DNA from 4 places in the Pantoea sp. X-Soil-YNGN-775 genome. Region 1 is predicted to be linked to each of the others. Evidence: predicted binding sites of a transcription regulator. Region 1 holds the regulator's gene; each other region holds the start of a gene.
The links. Region 1 encodes LexA, which represses DNA repair genes until DNA is damaged. Its sites were predicted from a motif close to TNCTGTATGTACATACAGNA; they were not measured.

Region 1 (5,233 bases):
ACCGCCGCGCAGCATTGCCTGCAGGGTCATGGCTAAGGTGCCGGTTTTCGGATCGAGCAGGCGACCGGTACGTGACCGTCCTCCTTCAACAAAGTATTCAACCGAGTAACCGCGGGTGAACAGCTCACCGAGATACTCACGGAACACCGTGGCATACAGTTTGTTGCCTTTGAAGGTACGACGAATAAAGAATGCGCCCAGACGACGGAAAATCGGGCCGGCTGGCCAGAAGTTGAGGTTGATACCGGCGGCAATGTGCGGCGGCACCAGTCCCTGATGATAAAGCACGTAAGAGAGCAGCAGGTAATCCATGTGGCTGCGATGGCAAGGCACATAGACGATTTCATGGCCATCCTGCGCCAGCTGACGAACTTTTTCGCCGCCGTTAACGTTGATGCCCTGATAGAGCCGGCTCCAGAGCCAGCCCATGACGCGGTCGGTGACGCGAATCGCCTCATAGGAGAAGTTCGCCGCGATCTCTTCCATCATCTCAACCGCATTTTGCTGCGCTTTTTCATGGGAGATTTTTTTGCTGCGCGCTTCGTCTTCTACCGCTTTTTCAATCGCTTTGGATTGCAGCAGACGATTAAACAGATCCTGACGTGCCGGTAAGCGTGGGCCAACTGCTGCCAGCCGCTGACGGGCGAAATGAATGCGCGCCACCCGGGCCAGTTTCTGGGCAATTGATTGGTCGGTGCCGTGTTCGGTTGCCATACGGCGCAGCGAAACAGTCGGCGAGAAACGGACAAAACTGTCGCGTCCATGCCAGATTACCGCAAAGAATTTCTGCACACCGTTCAGCACCCGCAGGTGCGGCGTATCTTCGCCCTGAACCTCACGGCCTGGCGCCCGGCCAAACATCACCGTCACCGGCAGCATCTGGATATCCAGCTTGGGATTATTGCGATGCAGGTCCAGGTAATCGTGAAAGATTTTCACCGATTCAACGCTGGGGACAAAATAGGGGAACACACGCGGGCCATCGTGGATAAAAACGTGGCGCGGCAGCAGCGAACCATCAATCTCCAGCGGAGAAAGCGGGTCGGGCAGATGATGCCGCAGGCACTGCGCGCGTAAAGTCAGTAAGTCCGCCTTCGAATCGTAAGGCAAAACGTACATAATGGGCCGGGTCGGGTCCAGACCATGTTCAGAAACGGGATCGGCCGGAATGGCCTTACTCTTTACCAAAAACGACAGTGGTAAATTCAGTAATTTGTAATAAAGTTTACGCCAACCTGACATAGACAACATGAAGCCTCTTGTTAGCAAAGCGCCGCAAGCATACCAGAAAGCGCAGCGAAGATCTGTGGTGGTGCCAATTGCACGCAGCCCAGACATTGACGTCAATCCGATGAAAGGGTTCCACTTACTATGGCAAATAATGCCACCGGTTTTGTAAGAATAGTGAAAGCCGCAGGTTATTCATGGCAGGGCCTGCGCGCCGCCTGGCAACACGAAGCCGCTTTCCGCCAGGAGGCGCTGGCCGCGCTGGCCGCCATTATTGTCGCCTGCTGGCTGGATGTCGATATCGTCTCCCGCATTCTGATGATCGGCGCTGTGGTGCTGGTGGTCATTGTCGAAATCCTCAACAGCGCCATTGAGGCGGTAGTGGATCGTATCGGTCAGGAGCGCCACCCTTTGGCCGGACGGGCCAAGGATATGGGCTCCGCGGCGGTGCTGATCAGCATCTTACTGGCACTGTTTGTCTGGATCGCGCTGCTTTGGTCGCATTTGCGATAAGCCTTCCACAACGCGTCAGATGGCGCGTTTTGCCTGAGAATCGGTTTCCATTTCACCAATACCTGTATATACTCACAGCGACTGTATAAACAACCAGGGGGCGGGATGAAAGCATTAACCAGCAGGCAGCAGCAGGTCTATGACCTGATTCGCGACCATATTACTCAAACGGGCATGCCGCCTACGCGTGCAGAAATTGCCGCGCAGCTGGGTTTCCGCTCGCCGAACGCGGCAGAAGAGCATCTTAAGGCACTGGCACGTAAAGGGGTGATTGAGATTGTTTCTGGCGCCTCACGCGGTATTCGCCTGTTGATGGAAGAAGATGCGTCTGAAGGTCTGCCGTTGATTGGCCGGGTTGCTGCCGGTGAGCCGATCATGGCGCAGGAGCACATCGAAACCCATTACAAAGTTGATCCGGGCCTGTTCAAACCTTCTGCTGATTTTCTGCTGCGCGTCAGTGGAATGTCGATGAAAGATATCGGGATTATGGATGGCGACCTGCTCGCAGTACATAAAACCCAGGACGTGCGTAATGGCCAGGTTGTGGTGGCCCGCATTGATGATGAAGTAACGGTTAAACGCTGGAAGAAGCAGGGTGCTATTGTGCATCTGCTGCCTGAAAACAGTGATTTTGAGCCAATTATCGTCGATACGCGCGCTCAGTCGCTGACGGTCGAAGGTCTGGCGGTCGGCGTGGTTCGCAACGGCGAATGGCTCTGAGTCTGACATAACCACGCATTCGTAGTATCTGATGCTATTCTGTCTGCCCTAATTTTGTCGCTGCTGCTCCCCTCTCTGCAGCGGCACCGAGCACGGAACTGCGAATGCGTTTTTTAACGGCTACCGACAAAAACCTCTGGCGGCTGGCGCTGCCGATGATCCTTTCTAACATCACCGTTCCCTTACTGGGGGTGGTCGATACTGCTGTCATTGGTCACCTCGACAGCCCGGTCTACCTCGGCGGGGTTGCGGTCGGTACGACAATCACCAGTTTCCTCTTCATGCTGCTGCTGTTCCTTCGAATGAGTACCACCGGCCTGACGGCGCAGGCTTTTGGTGCCGGCGATAAATTGGCACTGACACGTGCGCTGACCCAGCCTTTAATTATTGCGCTGCTGGCTGGCGTGCTGTTCATCTGCCTGCGCTCGCCGATTACTACGCTGGCGGCCGATCTGATTGGCGGCGATCCCAAAGTTTTGCAACAGGCGGCACTGTTTATTCAGATCCGCTGGTTAAGTGCGCCCGCCACTCTGGCAAATCTGGTGATCCTTGGCTGGCTGCTGGGCGTGCAGTACGCGCGTGCGCCGGTCATCCTGCTGGTGATCGGCAATCTGGTCAATATTGTACTCGATCTGTGGCTGGTGATGGGCCTGCACTGGGGTGTGGCAGGCGCGGCAACCGCGACCGCACTGGCAGAGTATATAACGCTGGCCGTCGGTGCGGTGATGGTCTGGCGGGTATTGAAACTGCGTGGCATCACCCCGGCAATGCTGAAGCAGAGCTGGCGCGGTGACATGAAGCGGCTGCTGCGTCTTAATCGCGACATTATGCTGCGTTCGTTAATGCTGCAGCTCTGTTTTGCCTCGCTGACGGTGCTGGGCGCACGCATCGGTCCGCAGGTGGTGGCGGTGAACGCGGTATTGCTGATGTTTATCACCTTTACCGCCTATGCGCTGGATGGTTTTGCCTACGCGGTTGAAGCCTTCGCCGGTGAGGCGCATGGTGCGAAGGATGGCAGCCGGCTGCTGCGCGTCTGGCACTCTGCCTGCCGACAGGCGCTGGTGGTGGCCTTGCTGTTCTCATTGATTTATGCGTGTTTCGGTTCGCACATCGTGGCGCTGCTGACCTCGATCGAACAGCTGCAACAGGCGGCCGATCGCTATCTGATATGGCAGGTGATCCTGCCGCTGGTGGGGGTCTGGTGTTATCTGCTGGATGGCATGTTCATCGGTGCAACCCGCGGCCGGGAGATGCGTAACAGCATGGTGGTGGCGGCACTCGGTTACTTCCTGACGCTGCTTAGCGTCCCGCTGCTGGGCAACCATGGCTTGTGGCTGGCGGTCACCGTTTTCCTGGCGCTGCGTGGTCTGTCGCTGTGGCTGATCTGGCGTAAACACTGGCAGCAGAACAGCTGGTTTAACGCCTGATAGCCAGCCTCTGACGCGCTCAGGCTACAGATTATTCTGTATTGTTTCGGCAAACCTAAAATCTTCTACTACAATTAACCGTAAGCAGCGCAGTGAACCAGCGCTTTATATCGTCATTTTGTTTTCTTTCAAGATAAATGATGTAACCAAAGGATGACATAGAGGTCTGCCATGAATAAAGATCAAGCGAGCGGCAACTGGAAGCAATTCAAAGGCACAGTGAAAGAGAAATGGGGCAAGCTGACCGACGATGATATGCAGGTTATCGAAGGCAAACGCGATCAGCTGGTCGGAAAAATTCAGGAACGTTACGGCTATGCCAAAGAAGATGCAGAGCGCGAAGTAACAGACTGGGAAAGTCAGAACAAAGATTACCGCTGGTAATCACACAGATTTACGGATAAAGCTCCTACCCGCCGGTACGCTCATACCGGCACCCGCACAAGGATGTGCACATTACCCGCGTTTTCCCCGCTTTTTACCTTCACTTTGATGATCGTGCTGACAACTTTCATGATGGGTGCAGGCTTCGACTTCGACACAATTCTCACATAATCCATGTGCTTCAATCACGCTGTGACGCAGAGCAAATTGCGCCTCTCCAGCCAGCGTCGCAATAATCTTCTCTACTCCCTGCGCCTGCTTTTCGGTTACTGCCGCACAGCGATCGCACACCAGCATTACTGAGGTGTGTGCCGGTGCCTCGAAATGGTGACACATCACATAGCTGTTATTGGACTCTACCCGATGGATAAAGCCCTGTTCCAGCAGGAAGTCCAGCGCCCGATAGACCGTAGGTGGCTTGGCCTGAGGTTCGCTAACCCGAAGTTGATCCAGCAGATCATAAGCGCTGATCGATCCTGGCTGCTCAGCCATTAATCGCAACACTTCAGCCCGCTGCGATGTCAGACGCACACCGCGCTGCAGGCACAGTTTTTCCGCCTGGGTCATTATTTGCTGTGACGTCATGTTTGACATGGAAACTCTCCGCTGGATAAGTGATGTTATTTTATCACACAAATTTTTGCGGCGCAGAGGTTGGTTGTTGCCTGATAAAACAGCAAATTCTGCTCGGACGTCGATCAAAAACGCGAGTTCAGGCGCAGGCGAGGCCGCTATCAGCCCCAAATCAGATCCACTCGTCGACCGGCTAAGGTGGCCTTTGTCGCGCTTTTGCTTTGCATCTCACTGAGTTAAGAAGTAATGTTCAGAAAGACTTAAGAAATGTCTGGTATTATTTTATTTATTATCGGGTATTTTGAACAAAAATAATGTTTTACTGATTGGAAAACGTCCAATCCTTTGAATTAAGCGACTGTTTCCTTTGAATTCACAGCAATAACGCG
Region 2 (5,233 bases), 950 kb from region 1:
TTTCGTTATATATTCTGATACATATCGAATTTTCACCGCATTTTCGCTACAGGATACGGTAAAATGCGTTTCAGATTTTGACGCAAGTCATCCGCGCGGGTTTAGCGTTTAGAGCGACGTCACGCGAGACGATGTTAAGGAGAAGTATGAATCGCACACTGGCCGACCTCGATCGCGTGGTGGCACTGGGTGGCGGACATGGCTTAGGCCGCGTGATGTCTGCCCTGTCGCCGCTCGGCTCACGCCTCACCGGCATTGTAACCACCACCGATAATGGCGGATCAACCGGCCGTATTCGCCGCTCAGAAGGCGGCATCGCCTGGGGCGATATGCGTAACTGCCTTAACCAGCTGATCGCCGAACCGAGCGTGGCTTCAGCGATGTTTGAGTATCGCTTTGCCGGGAACGGCGAACTGGCCGGACACAACCTTGGCAACCTGATGCTGAAAGCGCTCGATCACCTGAGCGTGCGTCCACTGGAAGCGATCAATATCATTCGTAACCTGCTGAAGGTCGATGCCTTTTTGATTCCGATGTCGGAGCAACCGGTGGATCTGGTGGCGCTCGATGTGGAAGGCAACATGGTTTACGGCGAAACCGCGATTGATGAGATGAAACAGCCGCCGCAGGAGATGATGTTGCATCCCAACGTCCAGCCGACGCGGGAAGCGCTGGATGCGATTGGCGAAGCGGATTTAATCCTGATCGGGCCAGGCAGCTTTTACACCAGCCTGATGCCGATTCTGCTGATGGAAGAGATGGCGCAGGCTCTGCGCCGGACGCCCGCCACCATGGTCTTTATCGGCAATCTGGGACGCGAACTCAGCCCGGCGGCAGCCAGCCTGACGGTCGCCGACAAACTGGCGATGATGGAGCGCTACATTGGCAAACGGGTAATTGACGCGATTGTGGTCAGTCCCTCCGCCGACATCAGTCAGGTGGATAACCGGCTGATCGTCCGCGAGCCGCTGGAGGCCGCCGATATCAAATATCGTCACGACCGCCAGCTGCTGCGGGTGGCGCTGGAACACGCCATTCAGGGCTTTAGCTGAGTTATGAGGTGGCAATAAACAGCGTGCGCAGCTCATGCAGCTGATCGCGCACGCTGGCCGCCTGTTCGAACTCCAGGTTCTGCGCATGTTGCTGCATCTGCCCTTCCAGCTCGTGGATCTTTTTCTGCAGGGCCTGCGGCGACAGCGCCAGGTAATCCGCTTCGGCCTCGGCCGCACCGCGACGGGCGGGTTTGGCTTTGCCCCGGGTTTTCACCACGTTGTTGCCCAGTTCCAGAATATCGGTAATTTTCTTATTCAGGCCCTGCGGCACAATGCCGTTCTCTTCATTGTACTGCTGCTGCTTCTCGCGGCGGCGTTCGGTCTCTTCAATCGCCCGCGCCATTGACGGGGTAATTTTATCGCCGTAGAGAATCGCCTTGCCGTTGATATTACGCGCCGCACGACCGATGGTCTGAATCAGTGAGCGTTCGGAGCGCAGGAAGCCCTCTTTATCCGCGTCCAGAATCGCCACCAGCGACACTTCCGGCATATCCAGCCCCTCACGCAGTAAGTTAATGCCCACCAGCACATCAAACTCACCCAGACGTAAATCGCGGATAATTTCCATGCGTTCAACGGTATCAATATCGGAGTGCAGGTAACGCACTTTCTCACCGTGCTCTTCCAGATATTCGGTCAGATCTTCCGCCATACGCTTGGTCAGCACCGTCACCAGCACACGTTCGTTGATCGCCACCCGCTGACGGATCTCCGACAGCAGATCGTCCACCTGGGTCGCCACCGGACGCACTTCGAGAATCGGGTCGAGCAGCCCGGTAGGACGCACCACCTGGTCGATCACTTCGCTGCCCGATTTTTCCAGCTCATATTTACCCGGCGTGGCCGACACGTAGATAGTCTGGGGTGCCAGTGCTTCAAACTCTTCAAACTTCATCGGACGGTTATCCAGCGCCGACGGCAAACGGAAACCGTACTCCACCAGCGTCTCTTTACGCGCCCGGTCGCCTTTATACATGCCGCCAATCTGCGGGATGGTGACGTGCGATTCGTCGACCACCAGCAGGCCATCGGCTGGCAGATAGTCAAACAGCGTTGGTGGCGCTTCGCCTGGTCCGCGCCCGGAAAGATAGCGCGAATAGTTTTCGATGCCGGAGCAGTAGCCCAGCTCGCCCATCATCTCCAGGTCAAACTGGGTACGCTGGGTAATACGCTGCTCTTCCAGCAGTTTATTGTTCTCCAGCAGCACCCGACGGCGATCCGCCAGTTCCAGTTTGATATCTTCCATCGCCTGCAGAATGCGCTCACGCGGCGTCACGTAGTGCGTTTTCGGGTAGATGGTAAAGCGCGGCACCACCGAGTCAATCTGGCCGGTGAGTGGGTCAAACAGCGACAGGCGCTCTACTTCTTCGTCGAACAGTTCAACGCGCAGGGCGATATCGTCCGATTCGGCCGGGAAGATGTCGATCACTTCGCCGCGCACCCGGAACGTACCGCGCTGGAACGCCTGATCGTTGCGGGTGTACTGCAGCTCCGACAGTCGGCGCAGAATGCTGCGCTGGTCGATAATCATGCCGCGGGTCAGGTGCAGCATCATTTTCAGGTAGAGATCGGGATCGCCCAGACCGTAGATCGCCGAAACCGAGGCGACCACAATCACATCGCGCCGCTCCAGCAGCGCTTTGGTCGCCGACAGACGCATCTGCTCAATGTGTTCGTTAACCGAGGCATCCTTTTCGATAAAGGTGTCGGAACTCGGCACATAGGCTTCCGGCTGGTAGTAGTCGTAGTAAGAGACGAAAAATTCGACTGCGTTATCCGGGAAAAACTCCTTCATTTCACCGTACAACTGCGCCGCCAGCGTTTTGTTGGGCGCTAAAACCATGGTTGGACGGTTGAGATCGGCAATCACGTTGGCGACGGTGAAGGTTTTCCCCGAGCCGGTTACGCCTAATAAGGTCTGGTGGGCCAGTCCATCTTCCAGCCCCTCTTTCAGACGACGAATCGCCTCTGGCTGATCGCCAGAAGGTTTGAAAGCGGAATTCAATTTAAAGGCTTTACTCATGAATGCAGTTCCTGCTGAAGAAGTCGGCGGGCAGCCCACTATTTTACTCTGCTATGGTGATTTTGCCAGAAAATAATACTGGATATAAAAACAGTATTAAGGCAGAGTGATCGTCACTGTCGGGATACTTTTTCACCGTCGATTGCCGCTTGCTTCATCGCACAGGCCGTTGCGCAAGGTTATCCCCAGGCGGGGATCGGATTTAACATTTGTCAATAGACCGTCACAAAATTACAGTTCGATGAACTGACAGATAATTCGCAGGCTTGTTTTTTAATAAGCAGTTGAATTTACTGACTTATGTCTAAAAGCCCAGAATCTCGACATTATGTAACCAGGCCGCGTATTTCCTCGCTTCCAACCTGTTTTCATTACCTAATGCACAAGGTTATCCACAGGAATGGTGGATAAGTGATGGCAGCCCCGCCGCCATCGGCTGTGTATAATTTTTCCCTGCCGCTCGGGTTCGCTAAAAATAATTTTTTTTCCGCTAAATTTAGCCGCTGTCGCTGCACTATTGTTCTGCTTTTTTTACCAGTTTCTTTACTCCGCCCGCTAATCCGCTGCATTAGCTGCCCATTCTTAATCAGAATCGCTGCCTCGTCATCGTCCCTCTGCACCAGAAACACCGCCCGCTGGCACTACAAAAGTGCAGCAATGTTATCACCGGTTGAAATTGATAAGCACTGCTCATCTTTTAGCGCCGCCGCACCGCGCTACTGGCTGAAAAAAGTCTGCGGTGGGATCTGGCCTGGGAATTGCAAGAATGGGTGGCGTCATCGCGCCACAAGCGCACTGTACTGCAAGGGGAGCATGCCCTTGCTGATAACTTGTTTGCCAGACGACACAGAGCGGAAGCATTCAGGCTAATGATCGGGAAGGAGAGTGTCAGATGCTGAGTTTACGTTCGGTAAATCAATTTTACGGTCAAAATCATATTCTGTGGGATGTCGATCTCGATCTGTCGCCTGGCACCTGCACCGGCGTTCTCGGCCGGCCCGGGATGGGGAAAACCACCCTGGTGAACTGCATCATGGGCAGGCTGCCGATCAACAGTGGATCGATCTCCTGGAAAGAGGATGGCTCACCGCCCGCCGACCTGCTGCTGCAACCGGCGGAGCAGCGGGCGCAGATGGGGATTGGCTATGTGCCGCAGGGTCGCCATATTTTTACCCAGATGAGCGTGGAAGATAATTTGCTGATCGCCCTGCTGGCCGGGGCAAATCAGGCTGACCGCCATCGCGCCATCCCCGAAATGGTGTTTGACCTGTTTCCGGCGCTCTATTCGCTGCGGCAGCAGCGCAGCGGCGATCTGCCGATCGATCAACAGCAGCAGCTGGCCCTGGCGCGGGCGCTGGTGTTGCAGCCTAAGCTGCTGATTCTGGATGAGCCGACCGACGGGATGTCACCGTGGCTGGAGGAGGAGATGGGGAATCTGATTCGCCGCCTGAATCTCGACTACGGCCTGACCATCCTGCTGCTGGAGCAGCGACTGTCGCTGATACGCCGCGTGGCGGACTATTTTCTGCTGTTGCATCGCGGGCGTAACGTGGCGCAGGGCAAAATGGCGCAGCTGGATGATCACACCGTCAACAAATGGCTGACGGTGGCCTGAGACTTTAGTCAGGTAAGGTCAGATACTGGCCACAGCGGTCCAGTTGCGCTGCCCCGGTCAGATACGGAATGGTGCCGAGACAGGGCGCGGGCAGTCGCTGCTGCAGGCTGGTGAGATATTCCTGATAACGGTGACCGGGCGGCACCACGGTGTTGGCGATCCAGCCAGCCAGCCGCAACCCCCGCGCCCGCACCGCATCTGCGGTCAGCATGGCGTGATTGATGCAGCCCAGTTTAACGCCAACCACCAAAATAATCGGCAGCTGTTCAGTGCTGACCCAGTCGGCATAAGTGTGCGTGGCGGATAACGGGGTGTACCAGCCGCCCGCCCCTTCGATCAGAATCCAGTCAGCCAGCGGTTCCAGCGCCGCCAGTCCGGCCGACAGCGCCTGATGGGTGATCGGCCGGCCCTCTTCGGCACTGACGATGTGCGGTGACGTGGGTTCAAGGAACGCCAGCGGATTAACCTGCTGATAGTCTAACGGCACGCTGCTGTAACGCTGCAGCGCCAGCGCGTCACTGTTGCGCAGCCCCTGCGGCGTCA
Region 3 (5,233 bases), 1.2 Mb from region 1:
GCCATTCTGCAGCATGAAGGGAATTTCGGTACGATAAAGACCGATGCCGTCAACCCAACTGCCCAGCGCCTGTTCATGCTCCGGACTTAAACCAGCATTGAGCATCACCTGTATGCGCTCGCCGCTTTTCAGCTCACCTGGTTGATCGACTACTCCTTCCGCCATCTTGCTCAGCGCATTTTCTTCGCTGATCAGACGCTGATACTCCTGCACCAGCACCGGTTCGGGGTCGATTAACAGCTCGCCACGGTAACCATCGACGATCAGCAACCGTTTATTCAGCTGATGCGGCAGAATATCGGCGCCCATCACCGTCGGGATACCCATAGCGCGCGTCAGGATCGCCGCGTGAGAGTTGGCCGCGCCGTCGCGCACCACTACCCCAGCCAGCCGTTCGTGCGGCAGTTCAGCCAGCGAGGTGGCGGTCAGCTCATCGGCCACCAGCACGAAGCGCTCCGGCCAGGCATTGGTGCCCACCAGCGAATCATCAAGGTGAAATAGCAGCCGCTGACCGAGCACCCGCAGATCGCCTGCGCGTTCGCGCAGATAGCTGTCGGTCAGCCGGGCGAACTGTTCGGCAAACTTCTCGATTACCTGTTTAACCGCCCACTCCGCCACCGATCCGCGTTCGATCTCATCGAACAGATCTTTTTTCAGCCGGGCATCGGTTAACAGATGCGAGTAAAGGTCGAAGATCGCCGCGCTCTCTTTCTGCACGCTGGCGCTAAATCGTTTACTGAAGCGGCGGAACTCACTGGCGGCCTCGCTCATGGCGAGCGACAGGCGTTCACGTTCGCGCTGAACGTCCAGCGTGGACGCGGCGGAAACCTGATCGAGCAGCGGCTGCGTCTCATCGACCCAGCCCGGTGCCACCGCCACACCGGGTGCTGCCGCAATCGCGCGCACCCGGGTCTGGCGGAACTGGCCAAACAGCTGGCCCATCTGCGATTGCGACAGCAGCGCCGCCATCTGTGTGGCCAGCGTCACCAGAAACGATTCTTCACTCTCGTCGAACTGGCGATGTTCACGCTGCTGGACCACCAGCACGCCAAGCAACTGGCGACGGCTGATAACAGGCACGCCGAGGAAGGAGCGATAGCGCTCCTCTTTAACTGCGGGGATATATTTAAAGCTGGGGTGACTCTGCGCGTCAGCAAGGTTGATCGGCTCGGCCAGACGGCCGACTAACCCGACAATGCCTTCGTCAAACGCCAGCGTCACGGTGCGGCCGCGCGGCTTTTTCAGTCCGCGCGTCGCCATCAGGTAATAGCAGCGACGATCGTGATCGGCGAGGTAAACGGAACAGACTTCCGTTTCCATCGCCAGACAGATCTCATTGACCAGAATGTCGAGTGCTTCATTCAGACGCGGCGCACTCGCCACTTTTTCTACAATTTCGCGCAACTGAGTGAGCATAAAGGGCGTGGCCTATCCTCTCTTACGTCGATGGGCAGGATTGTTTCGCTGCCCCGCACTCTCCTGCATAGACATCACCACGCCAGCGAATTCCTTCATTACCCGACGATAGACGTCGCGCTTGAAGGAGACAACCTGACGCACCGGATACCAGAAGCTCACCCAGCGCCAGCCGTCGAACTCAGGCGTGCTGCTGTGCTGCACATTGATATCCGCGTCATTAGACATTAACTGCAGAAGAAACCACTTTTGTTTCTGGCCGATACATACCGGCTTTGTGTCCCAACGCACCAAACGTTTTGGCAACTTGTAGCGCAACCAGTTACGGGTAGATGCAAGTATTCGAACATCTTTACGGTGTAACCCTACTTCTTCGAACAGTTCGCGATACATCGCCTGTTCAGCGGTTTCACCGGGATTGATGCCTCCCTGAGGAAATTGCCAGGAGTGCTGTCCAAAGCGCCTGGCCCATAACACTTGTCCCTGCCTGTTACAAATTACGATACCAACATTCGGGCGGTAGCCATCATCATCGATCACCGGACTACCTCAAAGCTAAATTTGAATAGCCTGATTGTTTCACACTCCTTACAGGCGGTAAACCACTGGATTCACGGGGTGTTAAGCGCAAAACTTCGGGATAACTCACAGAGAAGCCGCTAGTTATAAACAATCGCAGCCAGAAAAGTCGATCTTATTCACCTTTTCTGTGGATAGCTTTGTGCAGAACGCGGGAGTTAACTGAATAACCTTGCGGGATGCGTCTGTAATACCAAAAAAGGAAAATTTATTATCATCATGATTATTATAATGAAAACAAGCTAACTGATAAATCCCGGCTCGGCTAATCGACCGATAAAACTGTTCCCCCCTTACAGTTGAGCGAATTTTAACCAGCCAGCATCTTATCCACAACGAATCGCTCAGCCTTAGGCCAGAGCGGGCAAATTATGCCCAAAAGTGCGAAAGTCAAGGCTGTAAATGGAACCAGTACCGCACAGTCAGGCCGGTTATCCCATTTTTCTGTGGATAACCCGGTATGAGATCCTGTTCATTGTTGCGAGTAAGTTGGGATAACCTGAAGCGTCCCATAATATTGCCAGGGTCAATCAGTAAAAAAAGCACGATCTATCATGTTATTATCCCCGCTCAGCACGGTAAATATTTCGGGTAAACCCACTGTGCAACATCCTGTACATTTTTTGAGCACTGCGAGTCATTAATATGAACTACCTGCCAGCACCGCCTGAAGATGAAGCCACCCTGCTGGCCAGGGCGCAGGATTTAGCCGGGTTAACGCTGGAAACGCTGGCCGAACGGGCGGGCCTGACGATGCCTGCCGATCTGAAACGCGATAAAGGCTGGGTCGGTATGCTGCTGGAATTGCATCTCGGGGCCAGCGCCGGCAGCAAAGCCGAACAGGACTTCGCCCATCTCGGCATTGAACTGAAAACCATTCCGATTGATGCCAGTGGCAAACCGCTGGAAACCACCTTTGTCTGCGTCGCCCCGCTCACCGGCAACAGTGGCGTCACCTGGCAGAACAGCCACGTGCGACACAAACTGTCGCGGGTGTTGTGGATCCCGGTTGAAGGCCAGCGGGATATTCCGCTGCGGCAGCGCCGGGTCGGCGCGCCGTTACTCTGGAGCCCCGACGCGGAAGAAGATGAGATGTTACGGCAGGACTGGGAGGAGCTGATGGATATGATCGTGCTGGGCAGGGTTGAGCAGATCACGGCACGGCACGGTGCCTGGCTGCAAATCCGTCCCAAAGCAGCCAACAGTAAAGCCCTGACCGAAGGAATTGGCGATCGCGGCCAACCGATCCTAACCTTACCGCGCGGTTTCTACCTGAAAAAAAGTTTTACCGGACCGCTGCTGGCGCGCCACTTCCTGCTTTAACAATGACATTCTGATCTGATGTGGCGCAATTTTGTGGGAGAGAAGCAAATTCAATGCGTATAATCCCCGTTTAATTTTCGTTTAGGATTGAATGTAGGTATGTTTGAGTGGATTGCCGATCCCAACGCCTGGCTGGCACTGGGAACCCTGACCATCCTTGAGGTGGTACTGGGTATTGATAACATTATTTTCCTGTCGTTAGTGGTCGCTAAACTGCCAAAGCATCAACAAGCCAGCGCGCGCCGTATCGGTTTGTTGGGCGCAATGTTAATGCGTCTGGCCCTGCTGGCCTCTATCGCCTGGGTCGCCCGGTTGACGAATCCGCTGTTTACCCTGATGGACCATGCGTTCTCTGCCCGCGATCTGATCCTGCTGTCTGGTGGTCTGTTCCTGCTGTGGAAATCGAGCATGGAGATCCACGAAACCATCGAAGGTAACGAAGCGGAACAAAAATCTAACGTCCATTCGTTCCTCGGTGCGATCGTGCAGATCATGCTGCTGGATATTATTTTCAGTCTGGATTCGGTGATTACCGCCATCGGCCTCTCCGATCATCTGTTTATCATGATGGCGGCCGTGGTGATCGCGGTGCTGATGATGATGTTCGCTGCCCGCAGCATTGGTGAGTTCGTTGAGCGCCATCCGTCGGTTAAAATGCTGGCGTTAGCTTTCCTGATTCTGGTCGGTTTTACCCTGATTCTGGAGAGTTTCGCGGTGCATGTACCAAAAGGTTACATTTATTTCGCCATGTTCTTCTCAATGGCGGTTGAGTGCCTTAACCTGATGCGCAGTAAGAAAAAAACCGCATAGAAATGTCAAGGGCGAGCGTGCTCGCCCGCAAATTTTCAGATTCCTACGATTACTCCGGCCGGCAAAACGATTTATTACTACACTTTTTGCAGTCGATGATGTGTGGAGATGAGGCGTGATGAAAGGATGGGCAGGTATCGCCATTGTGGCACTAACCGCAGCGATGTTAAGCGGATGCAGTTCTGATTATGTGATGGCAACGAAAGATGGCCGGATGATTATGACCGAAGGTAAGCCGACCATTGATAAAGAGACCGGGCTGGTGCAGTACACCGATCAGTCGGGTCACGCAGTACAGATTAACGGCGATGAGGTTTCGACCATCATTGAACGCTAAGTGCGAAATTGTCTCGCCTGCCACAGATTCCCCACTGGCAGGCGATTTCCCCGACTTTTCCCCCTTCCTTCCCCGCCATTGCTCGCGCTATAGTCCCTGAGGACACAACATTCCATTCCATAAAGAAAAGGAAGCTGGCAATGCACTATCATCGTATTCCCCATAGCACGCTGGAAGTGAGTCAGCTGGGGTTGGGCACCATGACGTTTGGCGAGCAGAACAGTGAAGCCGACGCCCATGCCCAGCTGGATTTGGCTATTCGTTCCGGCATTAATTTTATTGATACCGCCGAAATGTATCCGGTACCACCGCGTCCGGAAACCCAGGGTCTGACCGAACAGTACATTGGCAGCTGGCTGAAGCAGCGCGGCAGCCGTGACAAAATCATTCTGGCCAGCAAAGTGTCGGGCCCGTCGCGCGGTAATGATGCGTCGATTCGCCCTAACATGGCGCTGGACCGCAAGAACATCCGTGAAGCGCTGGATGCCAGCCTGAAACGCCTGAATACCGACTATATCGATCTTTATCAGCTGCACTGGCCGCAGCGTCAGACCAACTACTTTGGCAAGCTGGGCTATCAGTACAGTGAAACTACCGCCCAGGTGACGCTGCTGGAGACGCTGGAAGCGCTGACCGAGCAGGTTCGCGCCGGTAAGATTCGCTATATCGGGGTGTCGAATGAAACCGCATGGGGCGTGATGCGCTATCTGCAACTGGCGGAGAAGCATGAACTGCCGCGCATCATCAGCATCCAGAATCCGTACAGCC
Region 4 (5,233 bases), 1.6 Mb from region 1:
GTGAAGCCGCCATTAACCTGGCGTTTGAACAACAGGATATTACGCTGGTCGCACTGATTCGACAGCTGGGTGAGATGGCTGAAAATGAGCGTAACGACGATCGCGTGGCGCAAATTGCTGATGCGCGTAGCTGGCTGAAAAGCTTTATTAATGCCTCTACCCGCGATCGGGCTGAGCTGAACTGGCTGGTGGTGACCGGACAGGAACCGGTTGAACTGAAAAACTATCGCTAATCCTTCCTCTCCGGCTGACGTTCCTGCCGAGGGCACCTTCTCTGGTGCCCGTATCGCCTGACTTTTGACACCGTATCAACCTGCGTCAGAGGCGCTAACTGAAAAGCTAACCCTCTGCTCTGCGGCGTATTGGCCATCGGCAGACTGGCCTGTCAGAGCTGACTGTGGCGTTATTCACTGGGTTTATTTCGCCAGGGGCTCGCCGTTTTCGGTGACGCTCTGCTGCGACGGATGCTTTGTCGCATGGGTTTCGAACCCGCCACGGGCGGCAAATACAGAACAGCCGATAGCGGCCACCAGGGTCAGTAAGATTGAGGTTTTCACGAAACAGGCCTTAATTTTTTACGCAAGAGAATGGAGCAGAAAAGCCTGGCACACAATAAGCGGTTCGGAAAGGCCGCCGCCGCATTTCTCTGCCTGAAAAGCGGTAGGCTAATGGAGTTTACGTGCCAGAATGCGAATCGCTTTCCGGCAGGATAAGCGGGTATTACGATCGGGTGAACAGACGCGCAAACTGTGCAGCGCGTTGATGATTTCATGAACGCTCAGCACTTCATCGGGCCTGATCAGGCGTGAGACCACTTTTCCTATCAGGGCGCGGATTTCATCATTAATCGTCAGGTCTTCGTCTGTCACTGCACACTCCCGGACGTCTGGCTGGCGGCGATGGTCCTGCCGCAGGTTATGATATTTGACACTGCGTTTTCCTTGTTCGCTGTTGGTGACCTCTGTCAGTTTTATCAACAACTTTAGGAAGCGATCGCCTCCTAATCAGGTAAATGTTAACCCAGCACTTTTAACGCCAGGGCAAGGGTCTGTTGTTCGTTTACCACATCGCTGACTTTGCCCGCTACCCGCATCCCATAGGCAATGCAGAGGATCAGTCCGGCAGCCGACTCAACGTCCAGCGTGGCGGAGACCGAGCCATCCTGCTGTCCCTGCTCCAGCAGCGAGACCAGGAAACACTGATTACGCGCCACCACCTGATTGATGCGTAACGCCAGCGCCTCATCCAGCGTCTGCAATTCAATCGCGCTGGCGACCACCAGACAGCCACGTCGCCCTTCAACGGCACGCGCGGAGTCGAGATAGAACTGCAGCAGTTCGGTGATCTTTGCCCGGCCGCTGGTACAGGGCAGCAGCCGGCGGCGCAGCTCGGCATTACGCAGCAGCAGATAACGTTCAAACACCTGCAAAAACAGGGAGCGTTTATCTTTAAACGCCTTATAGATGCTGCCTGCAGAGAGCTTCATCGCCTCGCCCAGATCGCTCAGTGATGCCGCGTGATACCCTTTTTGCCGAAAAACAATCATGGCGCGGTCCAGAGCCTGTTCAATATCAAACTCTCTCGGGCGGCCCCGCTCTTTGTTTTTATGCACTGTGGCTATCGTGATCATCATTACCGGCCAGGGGGAAAGGTGCTCCCGTAAAAATCAACAGGGGATTGTAGCCCAGTCGCTGATAATAAGTATACCGCGCAGAGGATTTATCCTCGGGCCGGAGATCGGCTGGCCGAAAATTTAACCTGCTGAATGGTTAATGATACTACTCAATTTATGCTTTTTAGTGCCGATTTATTTTCTCGCTATCAGAACAATCCCGATGCTTATTGATTCGGCAGTAATGCCGACCCGGCTTGACGTTCGGCCTTTTGCTGGCGACGTTTCTCGCTATTTATTTTGATCAGCCACAGCATAAACTGTTTAATAAGCAGGCTGGCATGGTTTTCATTATCCGCATAACAGATAAATAGCTGGGATTTTATATTATTACTTTCATCGACTGCATAAATTTCATATTCATCTTCGCGACGGTTTTTTACCATCGCGGTGAAATTTATGGCAGGCCATTGATTAATTCTGGTTTCAAATTGTCTAAAGTTCATCACATTCACCTAAATATTTTATCAATATACCCAAACAGCTAACAACTGGTCGGGCCAGGTAAAGGATAACGGCCAAATAATTTCAGTTCGTGATAAAAAAAGCTTTTAACCAGAAATCATCATGCGACAACGCAAGTAAAAATAGCAGGCTCTTACTTCACTTTCGCGACCGGTAAATCGGTCAGACGGGTAGTATAGGCGGGCGACAGCATATCGCGCTTCATCGCCCACTCTTTGTGAATGCCCTGACCGGCAAACCACAGCTTTCCACCGCCGCTCTGGTTGATGCGGTCAACCAGCTGCATCAGTACCTCGCTGTCAGCTCGCGGTGGCACCTCATCGAACAGATTAAGCTGGGCAACGCCCTGACTGAAAAAATCACCCAGCAGGATACCGGCTTTCATATAGCGGTGGCCCTCTACCCAGATATTATCCAGGCACGCCATGGCGACGCGGATAATGTCACGCGTGTCGTGAGTCGGCGTCAGCAGCTGACCGGTGGACTGATTGCCATAGAACGTTTCGTTGGCCGCATGCGGACTGGTACGCACAAATACGCCAACCTGACGGCAATACTGCTTTTCCCGCCGCAGTTTTTCTGCCGCCCGTTCAGCGTAGGCGCAGATGGCTTGTCGCATCTGCTGGTAATCTGAAATGCGGCTGCCAAACGATCGCGAACACATGATCTGCTGCTTCACCGGGGCGAACTCTTCCAGTTCCAGACAGGGCTCGCCGCGCAGTTCCCTGACCGTGCGCTCCAGCACCACATTAAAATGTTTACGAATGGACGGGGGGCTTTGGGCGGCCAGATCCTGTGCCGTCTCGATCCCCATTGCATTCAGCCGTTTCGCGATGCGGCGGCCCACGCCCCAGACGTCGGCGACATCAATTAACGCCAGCAGCTTTTTCTGCCGCTCAGGGTCCGACAGGTCGACGATACCGCCGGTTTTGCTCCACTTCTTGGCGGCAAAATTAGCCAGCTTCGCCAGCGTTTTAGTCTGGGCGATGCCGACGCCGACGGTCAGATGCGTCTCTTTCAACACCCGATCCCGGACCTGGCGGCCAAAGGTTTCCAGCACCGTACAGTTACGCACGCCGGTCAGATCCAGAAACGCTTCATCGATCGAATAGATCTCAACCGAAGGGGCCATCTCTTCCAGGATGGTCATCACCCGATGGCTCATATCGGCGTAAAGCGCATAGTTCGAGCTGAAGACCTGCACCCCATGGCGCGTCAGCTCCTCACGCATTTTAAAATAGGGTGCGCCCATTTTGATGCCCACCCGTTTCGCCTCAGCGCTGCGGGCAATGACACAGCCGTCATTATTCGACAGCACCACCACCGGCTTGCCGCGCAGATCGGGTCGGAACACCGTTTCACACGAGGCATAAAAACTGTTCACGTCGACCAGCGCGAACATGATTAATGAGTCGATTTAATGACGAAGGTCACCACACCAAACACCTCAAGCGCATCTTCCGTTTTAATGGCGATTGGCCTGAACTGGGTATTCATCGGCATCAGTTGCAGGCAGGGATGGAGCTGGAGGCGTTTGACCGTGAATTCACCGTCAACGGCGGCGACCACAATATCGCCATGGGCGGCGGTCAGCGAACTGTCGACCACCAGCATGTCACCGTCGTTAATACCCGCGTCGATCATCGATTCGCCGCTCACCCGGACGAAATAGGTGGCGCTGGGCCGCTGAACCATCAGCGCGTTCAAATCAATTCTTTGTTCGACATAGTCCTGCGCCGGAGAGGGAAATCCGCAGGGTACCCGTTCGATGTACAACGGCAACGGCATAACGGCGCGCAGGTCCGCAGGTTTGATGAATTCCATAATGACACTCCTTTTCAGATAACTGTATATAAACACAGTAATATCGAATTACCCTTTTAATCAAGCGCAACGGAAAAGGTTTAAGCGAAGGGGTTGATGACAATGCACTTTTTTTTGTGGCGTTTTTTTGCGCTGGCGTAATATTCAGCAGAAAGTGATCACTATCACTGCACTACCTGACTGACGCGGAGTGTTGATCGGAAGTGCCGGAATAACCTCGCCGGCTACTGTATTATTCTGACTTAAGGAAAATCTGACAAAGTCTGTTGGCGACCTGCGTTGTTTGAATATCCGGCGCGGCATGGTTATTCTGCGGTGTTTAATCATGGAGGTGTTATGTCAGACGATGCGCGAATCAAACATCTTGAAGAGGAAGTCCGTCAGCTAAAAGTAGAGACCACGGTATTAAAAGAGATCCTCGGTCAGCAAATTGCGCTGAATAATCTCAACTACAAAGGTAAGTTTGATGATGTGCTGGCGGCGCTGGCGAAAGAATATGCCGGACGCGGTCTGGATGAAGGCAATAACCGGGCAATTCATGACACATTGCGGCAGTACATTAAATATGAGCCGCCGTCAGTAGAATAAGCGCTACACCCGGCAGCCGATACGTTGCCGGGCCTCAGCGGCGATCCGGTGCTGGCACCCGGCCCGACGCCACACCGCATCAGGTGCCAGATTTACACCTCGCTATCGCTTTCCAGCGCATCCTGAATCGCATCCGCCAGATTAGCAATTTCATTGGCTACCGCCTGCAGATCCCACGCCGTTTTGGAACCGGTCGCCGAGGTTGACGCACTGACTGACTCTTTAGCTACCGCCAGCGCAGCTGCCACTGCCACCGTGCGCTTGTGTTGTTCCTGCGTGATGCCAGCAGGCGGAAGCGCGAAATAGTCGTTAATCATGATCATCTCCTTCTGATAAGTAAGCGCTAAACCTTAGCCTTCTGCGCCGCAGGTGTGAAGTGAATTGTGCTGGCTTCACGGTCAGATGAATAAGATTGCAACCGGTGCGTCGTCTGTTGGTGTCTCGCCACGCCGTTTTACTGCCCAAACCTGTACAGGTTTTCGTAAAAAATCACCTGATCGGACAGCGTTTAGCGGAGATATCGTTTCAGCGGATTTGATGGATAAAGAGCCTGAAACGCAAACATAAATATTTAACTTTCTGTATTTAATGAGATTTTATAAGAAAAAAACCTTAAATTTTTTAAACATGCAAATATAATACACCACCGACCAGTAAAATTTTATCGAATTTCGTTGTACAAGT

Region 2: uvrB (excinuclease ABC subunit UvrB) is a predicted target of LexA. The motif match lies at 3,152-3,171, and genes of this name have one in related genera.
Region 3: mutH (DNA mismatch repair endonuclease MutH) is a predicted target of LexA. The motif match lies at 2,390-2,409, and genes of this name have one in related genera.
Region 4: umuD (translesion error-prone DNA polymerase V autoproteolytic subunit) is a predicted target of LexA. The motif match lies at 3,982-4,001, and genes of this name have one in related genera.

The regions. Positions count from the first base shown of each region.
Region 1 is NZ_AP035945.1:288,921-294,153, forward strand. Features, by position in the region: gene plsB (glycerol-3-phosphate 1-O-acyltransferase PlsB) at 1-1,242, opposite strand, end outside; gene AC6I8I_RS01280 (diacylglycerol kinase) at 1,372-1,740, shown strand; gene lexA (transcriptional repressor LexA) at 1,846-2,460, shown strand; gene dinF (MATE family efflux transporter DinF) at 2,565-3,887, shown strand; gene AC6I8I_RS01295 (CsbD family protein) at 4,059-4,271, shown strand; gene zur (zinc uptake transcriptional repressor Zur) at 4,344-4,865, opposite strand.
Region 2 is NZ_AP035945.1:1,242,064-1,247,296, reverse strand. Features, by position in the region: gene AC6I8I_RS05835 (gluconeogenesis factor YvcK family protein) at 147-1,052, shown strand; gene uvrB (excinuclease ABC subunit UvrB) at 1,054-3,075, opposite strand; gene AC6I8I_RS05825 (ABC transporter ATP-binding protein) at 3,968-4,690, shown strand; gene bioD (dethiobiotin synthase) at 4,695-5,233, opposite strand, start outside.
Region 3 is NZ_AP035945.1:3,304,822-3,310,054, forward strand. Features, by position in the region: gene ptsP (phosphoenolpyruvate--protein phosphotransferase) at 1-1,416, opposite strand, end outside; gene rppH (RNA pyrophosphohydrolase) at 1,429-1,956, opposite strand; gene mutH (DNA mismatch repair endonuclease MutH) at 2,641-3,318, shown strand; gene AC6I8I_RS15360 (TerC family protein) at 3,418-4,128, shown strand; gene AC6I8I_RS15365 (YgdI/YgdR family lipoprotein) at 4,247-4,465, shown strand; gene AC6I8I_RS15370 (NADP(H)-dependent aldo-keto reductase) at 4,606-5,233, shown strand, end outside.
Region 4 is NZ_AP035945.1:1,842,997-1,848,229, reverse strand. Features, by position in the region: gene AC6I8I_RS08720 (hypothetical protein) at 1-233, shown strand, start outside; gene AC6I8I_RS08715 (hypothetical protein) at 417-557, opposite strand; gene AC6I8I_RS08710 (hypothetical protein) at 666-869, opposite strand; gene AC6I8I_RS08705 (TetR/AcrR family transcriptional regulator) at 1,016-1,546, opposite strand; gene AC6I8I_RS08700 (hypothetical protein) at 1,840-2,118, opposite strand; gene umuC (translesion error-prone DNA polymerase V subunit UmuC) at 2,271-3,539, opposite strand; gene umuD (translesion error-prone DNA polymerase V autoproteolytic subunit) at 3,542-3,961, opposite strand; gene AC6I8I_RS08685 (hypothetical protein) at 4,298-4,549, shown strand; gene AC6I8I_RS08680 (hypothetical protein) at 4,642-4,866, opposite strand; gene AC6I8I_RS08675 (hypothetical protein) at 4,952-5,116, shown strand.